DNA from 3 places in the Clostridium moutaii genome. Region 2 is predicted to be linked to each of the others. Evidence: a T-box and tRNA genes for the amino acid it is inferred to sense, from the RefSeq annotation. Region 2 holds a T-box; the other regions hold tRNA genes.
What was found. The T-box of region 2 lies ahead of AB8U03_RS17085 (valine--tRNA ligase). A T-box ahead of a tRNA ligase gene usually reads a tRNA of that ligase, here a tRNA-Val.
Positions count from the first base shown of each region.

Region 1 (3,279 bases), on a different contig from region 2:
AGAAAGTGTTTTTAATTGAGGAACCCTTAGCTGCAGCTATAGGAGCTGGAATCGATATAACTAAGGCAAGTGGAAGTATGGTAATAGATATAGGCGGTGGAACTACCGATGTGGCAATAATTTCGCTGGGGGGAATAGTAGTAAGATCTTCAATTAAGGTAGCAGGAGACAGGTTTGATGAATCCATAATGAAATATATTAGAAAAGAACATAAATTGATGATTGGAGAAAGGACTTCAGAAGACTTAAAGATAAATATAGGTTCTGCATTTAACAAAGATGAAGAGATAAGTATGGAAATAAGGGGAAGAGATTTAATTACAGGGCTCCCCAAAAATATGGAAGTATCATCTAAAGAAATGAGAATAGCTTTGAAGGAAACTGTAAATTCTATAGCAGATACAGCTAGGGCGGTATTGGAAAAAACTCCTCCAGAGTTATCCGCTGATATAGCTGAGAAAGGTATTGTTATGACTGGAGGAGGAGCCTTGCTAAATGGATTAAGTGATTTAATACAGGAAGTAACTCATGTGCCTGTTTATGTAGCTGAAGATCCAATATCCTGTGTAGCTTTAGGCACAGGAAAGGTTCTTGAGTATTTGGACAAAATGGAAGTTATTTTTACCGGTGATGATATAACCTTAATAGATTGAGGATATTTTATTGGTGTTAAAAAATTTGTCTATATATTTACAATAAGATATTATTATAATAGAGATAATATGAATGAATTAATGAATAAAGTATTACTTCGGCCATATTTAAAATTAGATTCAAACGTATATTGCTGGTATTATTAAATATATCTTCATTGCCATTTGAATCAACTATGCCTATTATTGAGGAATCCCCTACATTGGGAAGGGATTTTCCTACTCCCTTGCCGGGATGAACGGGAAAGTCCCTTACCTGTATTTCTCCAATGGTTTTGGAATCTCCTAAACAGGCATCGATCCCTATAATGTTGTTATGAGGATGAAGTAACTTTATTTCATTTAGTCTACTCTCAATGTTCAAAGCATGTATGGGTTCTGAAATTGTGCCATAAACTGGCAGAGGAAAGTGCTTGCACTTTAGCAGAGTACCTACTAAGGGGCCAAGACAGTCCCCTATATATCTATCTGTACCGATACATACAATAATGGTATCCTTGTTGATGTGATCCTTTAAAAAATAGGCTAAATCGTAATATGCCAATGGATTTTTATAGTTAGATTTTACTTTATTCAATATATTCACCTTCTTTTATGTATGCAATACCTATCTATGGATAATATCCAAAGAGAATACTATATATAATTTATATGATGGAATTATGTAAAATATTATGTCTAAATCACAGGTATATGATTTCTAAAGGAATAATGAGATACATGAAGGAATAAACATTTAACATTAGATTTTAATGTAATATGAAATTTGAAAATAATTGCACAAAAATGTATACTAAACTACGTTAAACGCCTTTATGTTTTATGTGGGCGTAATTGTATGAAATAAATAGGCTGGCATAGCTCAGCAGGTAGAGCAACTGACTTGTAATCAGTAGGTCGTGGGTTCGAAGCCTACTGCCAGCACCAAATGTGGAGGAATTCCCGAGCGGCCAAAGGGGGCAGACTGTAAATCTGTTGTCAGTGACTTCGATGGTTCGAATCCATCTTCCTCCACCAAATATTATGGGCGCATAGCTCAGCTGGGAGAGCATCTGCCTTACAAGCAGAGGGTCACAGGTTCGAGCCCTGTTGTGCCCACCACATTATAACAAAATAAGCTGGCATAGCTCAGCAGGTAGAGCAACTGACTTGTAATCAGTAGGTCGTGGGTTCGAAGCCTACTGCCAGCACCAAATGCGGAGGAATTCCCGAGCGGCCAAAGGGGGCAGACTGTAAATCTGTTGTCAGTGACTTCGATGGTTCGAATCCATCTTCCTCCACCATAAAAAAGCACTGTTAGGGTGTTTTTTGTTTTATTAGAATCTTTATAATTATTGTAAATCTATAATATAAACTCTTATCCAGAGAGGCGGAGGGAAAAAGGCCCGATGAAACCCGGCAACCAGTAGAAATTTTGCCAAGGTGCCAATTCCTGCAAGTTAATTTTGCAAGATAAGAGAGCAGTTAATTATTTAACCTCTTCTTATTTGAAGAGGTTTTTATTTTTTTATACAGTATGGAGGTATTGAAAATGAGAAAATTATTTACGTCTGAGTCAGTTACAGAAGGTCATCCAGATAAAATGTGCGATCAAATTTCAGATGCAATTCTGGACGCTATATTAAAACAAGATCCTTACGGAAGAGTAGCATGTGAAACTGCTACTACTACAGGTATGATTTTGGTTATGGGAGAAATATCAACTAAATGTTATGTTGATATATCTAAAATAGTTAGAAAGACTGTAAGGGAAATAGGATATACCAGAGCTAAATATGGATTTGACTGTGATACCTGCTCAGTGATGAGCTCAATTGATGAACAATCATCAGATATAGCTATGGGGGTCAACCAGTCCCTGGAAGCTAAAAAAGGACAGATGGAGGGAACAGATGCCATAGGAGCAGGAGATCAAGGTATGATGTTTGGATTTGCCACTAATGAGACTCCAGAATATATGCCTATGCCTATAAGTCTGGCTCATAAGCTGGCAAAAAGATTGGCACAGGTTAGAAAGGATGGGACTTTAAGTTATTTGAGGCCAGATGGAAAAACCCAGGTGACTATAGAATATGATGACAATAAACCTATTAGAGTTGATACTATAGTGGTATCCGCCCAGCATGATGAACTGGTAACTAAAGAACAAATTGAAAGTGATATAATTGAACATGTTATAAAGCCTGTTGTGTCACCGGAATTTTTGGATAAAAATACTAAGTACTTCATAAATCCAACAGGAAGGTTTGTGGTTGGTGGACCTCAGGGAGACTCTGGTCTTACAGGAAGAAAAATAATAGTGGACACCTATGGTGGATATGGAAGACATGGTGGTGGAGCGTTTTCAGGAAAGGATCCAACCAAGGTGGATAGATCCGCTGCTTATGCTGCAAGATGGGTGGCAAAAAATTTGGTAGCTGCTGGTGTTGCCGATAAGCTGGAAATACAACTTGCATATGCTATAGGTGTAGCAAAACCTGTATCTATAACTGTTGATACTTTCAACACTGGGAAAATATCAGAAGAGGAAATAGTGGGCATAGTAGAGAAGGTATTTGATCTAAGGCCAGCTGTTATAATAAGGGATTTGGATTTGAGAAGACCTATATACAGACAGGTTGCAGCT
Region 1 is NZ_JBGEWD010000002.1:183,965-187,243, reverse strand. It holds gene mreB (rod shape-determining protein) at 1-653, shown strand, start outside; gene yyaC (spore protease YyaC) at 691-1,230, opposite strand; tRNA gene AB8U03_RS03625 (tRNA-Thr) at 1,505-1,580, shown strand; tRNA gene AB8U03_RS03620 (tRNA-Tyr) at 1,586-1,670, shown strand; tRNA gene AB8U03_RS03615 (tRNA-Val) at 1,679-1,754, shown strand; tRNA gene AB8U03_RS03610 (tRNA-Thr) at 1,771-1,846, shown strand; tRNA gene AB8U03_RS03605 (tRNA-Tyr) at 1,852-1,936, shown strand; SAM riboswitch class I at 2,008-2,112, shown strand; gene metK (methionine adenosyltransferase) at 2,185-3,279, shown strand, end outside.
Region 1: it encodes a tRNA-Val, which carries the amino acid that the T-box ahead of AB8U03_RS17085 (valine--tRNA ligase) is inferred to sense. The anticodon was not compared.

Region 2 (3,279 bases):
GTAACCAAAGTATTATTCGGGTAAAAACATTTTAAGTCTTCTGTATTGTCAGGCCAGCCTAGTGTTGAAAAAGGCCATAGTGCAGAACTGAACCAGGTATCCAGTACATCTTTATCCTGCTCCAGATTATCTGAACCACATTTACTGCATTTTGTAGGATTAGTGTCGCTTACTATAACCTGGCCGCAGTCTTTACAATACCATACGGGAATCCTATGGCCCCACCAAAGCTGCCTTGAAATACACCAATCCTGAATGTTTTCCATCCAGTTAAAATAAGTCTTTTCAAACCTTTCAGGTATAAATTTAATTTTCTTGTTTTTTACCACATCCATAGCCGGTTTTGCCAAAGGCTTCATTTTTACAAACCATTGTTTTGAAATCATTGGTTCAATGGTAGTTCCACATCTGTCATGACATCCTACATTATGCATGTGTTCTTTTATTTTTACCAAAAATCCCTGTTCTTTCAAATCCTCCACCAGTAATTTTCTAGCTTCGTATCTATCCATTCCATCATATTTGCTTCCTGGAAGCTTTATTGTTCCATCTTCATTCATTATTACAATTTCGGGCAAATTATGTCTTTTACCTACATAATAATCATTAGGATCATGTGCAGGAGTTATTTTAACTGCTCCTGTACCAAACTCCATGTCTACATAATCATCAGCAACTATTGGTATTTCTCTATTTACAATAGGAAGTACAGCAGTCTTGCCAACTAAATGCTTATACCTTTCATCCTTAGGATTAACTGCAATAGCTGTGTCACCAAACATGGTCTCCGGCCTTGTAGTGGCAATCTCCAAATATTCATCACTTTCAACTACCTTATACCTTATGTGCCAGAAGCATCCCTGCTGCTCGTTGTATTCAATTTCTGCATCCGATATAGCAGTGCGGCATTTTGGACACCAATTTATTATTCTATTTCCCTGATATATAAGTCCATCATTATATAATTTGACAAAGAACTTTTTCACGGCCTTGTTAAGTCCTGCATCCATAGTAAATCTCTCTCTTGTGAAATCTACAGAACACCCAAGTTTTTTTACTTGATTTCTTATTCTCTCCCTATACTCATGAGTCCAATCCCAAGTCTTTTCAAGAAATGCATCCCGGCCTATTTCCTTTTTTACAATGCCATCTTTTAAAAGTTCCTTTTCCACCTTTACCTCAGTAGCTATACTGGCATGATCTTCTCCAGGAACCCATAACGTATTATATCCCTGCATTCTTTTGGTTCTTATCAGTATATCCTGAATTGTATCATCTAAAGCATGACCTAGATGTAATTTTCCCGTAATATTTGGAGGGGGTATTACTATGGTATAAGTTTTTTTATTATCATCTGCACGGGGCGTAAAATACCCTTTTTCCTGCCAATTATTATAAAGTTTTTCTTCAAATGTCTTTGGATTATAAGTGGTTTCCATATCTTTCCTTTTCGACATTAGATCTCCTCCTTAAATATGTTTAAAATAATCTTACATATAAAAAAGCCTTCATCCACAAAGGACGAAGACCCGCGTTGCCACCTTTTTTCCTGAAAATTACAGGCTCTTAAAAAATAACGATTGAGAAAACCGCCCCTACCTACTTTTATTTCAGTAGAGAAGCTCCAAAGCTACCTTCAGGATATATTATATGAAAAGCCTCTCAACTAACAGCTTCTCTCTCTTTATACAATGTTATCCCTACTCCTCTTTTTCACAGCTAATAAATTTAATTTGATACATTTCTTATTATAACGTTAATTTTTAAGCTGTCAAGAAATTTTTATACAAGTTTCAAATAGGTAAGCATTCCTTACGAGCAAACTTCACCTGAATCTAAGAATCACTTCATATATAACTGCCAAAAAAGCTAGTATCTTTCAGATATATTTCCAGCAGAATCATTAATCAACTTTACAGCTAATCTATATTTATAAGGAAATATATCTTTATATTCTTCTTCTAAAAGAATTTCTTCAAAATCATCTTCCTGTATAAGTCCATACTTAGGATGAAAAACTATGGCTCCATAATTTTTCCCACCATCTCTTATTTCTATAAAAAATACAGCAACAAATTTCTTGCCGCCAACACCTAAAAGTGTACCTGGAATATAAGCCTCATCCATTTCATTATAGGAAAATCCGTACATGCTTTCAAATTTCATACTTATTTCCCTATATATTTTTTCGAAGTAGAACATATCATTTTCCATTCTCGCGAAATCAACTTTTAAAGTATATTCCTTTATATATTTTAAATATTCACTGTTCAAAGGCCACATCACCTATCATTTATATTTTCTACTATTATATCAAAATTATATTGCTGTGAACATATGAAATTTAAAATAAATATTTTCTAAGCCAAACTTATACGGCCATGAGTTCGGCTTAGAATCACGTTTACTTAAGGGCTTTTTCTGCAAAAGAATTATTGACTATCTTATCAAAAGGAGGCTTTTCAGGTATTAAATCTGATTTATATGATTGTATTATATTCATAAGTCTATTTAAATTTTGTTCTTTTATAACAGGAGTATCAGCATAGGCTTTTATATTCCTGTAGTTTTTTATTACAGATTTTAATACACCTTCATCAGTCCCCGGGAAAAAGGATTTTATGGCTTCAGCCACTTCTTTATCATTGTGTTTTTGAACCCATATCTGACCCTTATGAATAGCATTTGTGAATTTTTGTATTGTTTCAGGATTTTTTGATATATAAGACTTGGTGGCAAAATAACAGGTATAAGGCAATACACCTGCAGATTGACCTACTGAGGCTGCTATATAACCATTCTTATCCTTTTCCAGCATACTGGCAGTTGGTTCAAAAAGAGCCACATAATCTCCTGTATTTGCCTTAAATGCACCGGCTGTTGCGGTATAAGCTAAATTGGTTATTAAGTTTACATCTTTTCCTGGTTGTATACCATTTTCTTTAAGTACATATTCCAATGCCATTTCTGGAACTCCACCAGGTCTTCCACCAATTATGGTCTTTCCCCTGACAGATTCCCATTTAAAATCTTTTTGTGCATTTCTGCCCACTAAAAAAGAGCCATCTGTAGTAGTTAGCTGGGCAAATAATACAGGAAAATCCTTTCGTTTTTGATTATATATATATATTACCTGTTCTGGGCCACAAAATCCTATGTCACAGCTTCCGCTCAATACCTGCTGCATTGTTTTATCCGCTCCCTGTCCCGTTGTAAGGTCTATATTTATACCCTGCTCTTTAAACATTCCCTGGTTTATCGCCACATACATAGGGGCAT
Region 2 is NZ_JBGEWD010000027.1:18,006-21,284, forward strand. It holds gene AB8U03_RS17085 (valine--tRNA ligase) at 1-1,457, opposite strand, end outside; T-box leader at 1,515-1,726, opposite strand; gene AB8U03_RS17090 (hypothetical protein) at 1,870-2,274, opposite strand; gene AB8U03_RS17095 (ABC transporter substrate-binding protein) at 2,405-3,279, opposite strand, start outside.

Region 3 (3,279 bases), on a different contig from region 2:
AGGCTAAGGGGATCTTTTCAAAACTCAAAAAACAATCCTCTATATTTTTTCTGAATTCATCAAAAAATACTTTGTTTATATTTTCATGCTTTTCTGGAAGTACATCATCTTGGAGCTTTGAGAGTTCTTCAATGTATTGTGAAGGTAGTATATCTGGTCTTGAACTTAATATTTGACCTATCTTTATAAAAGTAGGTCCAAGTTCTTCAAAAGCCCTTCTAAGATTTTCAGGAGATTTTTCTTTATTATGATTTTTAGTATATACTAAAAATTTAAAACCATATTTAGCTAGTACCTTCATTATTTCTTTAAATCTTTTTGAGTATCGGTTTTGCATGGTATATATTTAACGACTAAAGCTTAAAGCTTTAGTCATCTCCATCACTTATCTTATTTTCAAGTTTGGTTAATCTCTCATTTATTGATGATATATCTTCTTTAGAAGCAAGATTCATACTATCCAATATGGATAGCAGATCGGTTTTGCTTATGGGTTTTATCTCTTCTTTTTTAGCTATGACTGTTTTTTTTAATTCTTCGGATAACTGTTTCCCCTCATCTACTGTTATTTTTCCCTTTTGGACCATTTCCTCAATTAATTTTACTGATTTTTCATAAGTATATGCAGCTGAACCTATGCCTGCCAAAAATAAATTTTTTAATTCATTAATCATATTTGTTCCTCCTCCATAAATTTAACTTTATAAATAAATCATCTTATAATCCACATGATTGAAAATCAATAGGATTTTAGATGTCATTAAAACAAAAGCTTTCTGATAAAATTTGCGAAAAAAATTGACAATTTTCATAAATTATAATAGAATATGAGGGTAGTAATTATATATGCGCTCGTAGCTCAGTAGGATAGAGCAGCGGTTTCCTAAACCGCGTGCCGGAGGTTCGACTCCTCTCGGGCGCACCATAAAGTCTTGTGAATACGGTATTTACAGGGCATTTGTTTTATGAAAATTATTATCTGTTTTAAATAGTATATCCTTATTCTATATTTATATTTTATTTATCAATATTGATTTATATGTTTGTTTGAAATAATAAAATATTTTAGTTTAAGTTTGAGTAGAAAATAACTTGAAATATTTAGTTTTTGAGGTATCTATATGATGGATTTCATGCTTGAAGCCATAAAACAAGCTAGAATAGCATTAGAGTTAGGTGAAGTTCCAGTAGGAGCTGTTATAACAAAAAATCAGAGGCTTATATCAAAAGCATGTAACTTAAAAGAAACATTGAAAGATTCAACTGCTCATGCAGAAATTATTGCTATAAAAAGTGCTTCAAAAGTACTTGAAAATTGGAGATTAAAAGACTGCAGCATGTACGTTACTTTAGAACCGTGTCCCATGTGCGCAGGAGCTATATTGCAGTGTAGAATTAGTAAATTGTATATAGGAACATTTGATCCAAATGCAGGAGCCTGCGGTTCTGTAGTGAATGTATTGCAAAATAAATATTTAAACCATTGGACTAATATTCAATGGGATTATAATGAAGAATGTGGCAATATATTGGATGAGTTTTTTAAAAAGAAAAGATAAGAATTTCTGAAATTTTATATGGAGACGTATCGAAGAGGTCATAACGAGAACGACTCGAAATCGTTTGAGCGGTGTTGAGCTGCTCCGTGGGTTCGAATCCCACCGTCTCCGCCACATGCAAAATTTAGGCTGTCTCAAAACGGGCAAGCTAATACATTTTGGAGGCATAGCTCAGCTGGTTAGAGCGTACGGTTCACATCCGTAAGGTCGAGGGTTCGAGCCCCCCTGTTTCCACCATATTATCACGTCAATATTGATACAATGTTGACGCACGAAAAAGTCCAGTAATATTGGGCTTTTCCGCATTTTACATAAAAAAACCGGCCACCTTGATGGGCGGCTTTTTTCTTTTTTGAACCCGTATCGTGAAAAGATGCACACCTCTCTGCGGTGATTCCCTACTTTTCGTGAAAAGGTTCAAGGGAAACGTGAAAAAATTCAATCATGCATAAAAGGGAAAAATCTCCTTAAAGTTATGAATACGCCATGTTCGTCGCAACTCGCCGCTGCAGTCAACCAGATATAGCCATTAAGATTGGCTGGAGCCTCAAACCCATATAATATGAGTGTAGCTGTAAAAATAATTAGCATATAACGTGACATACTGTAGTCCAGTTTTGAGTGATATAATAAGCAAAAAAGGAGGTTATCCTCCAAAAAGGAGAAAACAATGAATATGGAAAACGATAAGAAGGCAATACTCTCAATTGTTGAGGAAATGTCAAAGTCAATGACAGGTGCGCAAAGCACGAAACATTGGGCAGACAACGCCATGTGGTTCGATATTGCGCCTTTCGCCTCAAAAGGCGTCAAACCCGCTAAAAAGGCCTTTGATGATGCTTTTGGCCAGTTGAAAACATGCAAAATTGAAATTCTAGAAACGGAAACCTATATCAATGGCGACATGGGCGTCGTCTGCATGGTTCAGCGGTGGAATACGGCTACGAAGGACGGTACGGTCAATCCCCCTATGCTTGTTCGTCAAACGGATTGTTTTGAAAAACAGGACGGTGAATGGAAAGTCATCCACGAGCATACCTCTGTACCGGTTGCAGAATGGGATGGCAAGGTCGTCACCGATTGACAGTCAAATTCTCATAAAGGCAGGTAGGGGGATAATCGACTGAAATGCAGAACTTTAAGACTGGGAGTGTGAAAGAACTTTCGAGCAAACGAGTGTTAGTAACGGGTGGCACTTACGAACTACAGCAAAGGGCTGGCGACGCAGTATGCACCGGACGGAATCCGTATAAATTGTGTTGTCCCAGGCTATACACAGACCAGTTCATCCGAGCAGATCATTGAAAATATGTTGAAAGATTCAAGCATTTCATTGGATGATGCTCGGCAAGCATTGATGGATTCTATAGGCGGTGTTCCCTTGGGACGTCCAGCCCGGCCCGAGGAAGTCGCGGAGCTGATCGCATTCCTTGTATCCGACAGGGCCTCCTATATTACCGGCGGCGTGGTACGCACCTTAATGTAAAAAATAAATTCAGCAAAAACGGGAAGCAATGATGACAATTTATTGATTCCCGTTTTCATATATCGCTTGTTGGTTTGTGTTACTTGCAGGGTACATATAAAATAACATTTAGGCATCCAGTTCACTCAGAATATATTTTGCTGCTTCCAATTCAGATAAATCAAGTAAGTCGCCGGCCGTCACGCCAATGAGGCGCAGCGGGATTCGAAAGCTGTAATTATGATGCAGCAGCTC
Region 3 is NZ_JBGEWD010000020.1:29,011-32,289, forward strand. It holds gene AB8U03_RS15245 (ABC1 kinase family protein) at 1-337, opposite strand, end outside; gene AB8U03_RS15250 (phasin family protein) at 369-674, opposite strand; tRNA gene AB8U03_RS15255 (tRNA-Arg) at 849-925, shown strand; gene AB8U03_RS15260 (nucleoside deaminase) at 1,122-1,559, shown strand; tRNA gene AB8U03_RS15265 (tRNA-Ser) at 1,580-1,673, shown strand; tRNA gene AB8U03_RS15270 (tRNA-Val) at 1,720-1,796, shown strand; gene AB8U03_RS15275 (YybH family protein) at 2,236-2,643, shown strand; gene AB8U03_RS15280 (SDR family oxidoreductase) at 2,749-3,045, shown strand; gene AB8U03_RS15285 (DNA polymerase Y family protein) at 3,154-3,279, opposite strand, start outside.
Region 3: it encodes a tRNA-Val, which carries the amino acid that the T-box ahead of AB8U03_RS17085 (valine--tRNA ligase) is inferred to sense. The anticodon was not compared.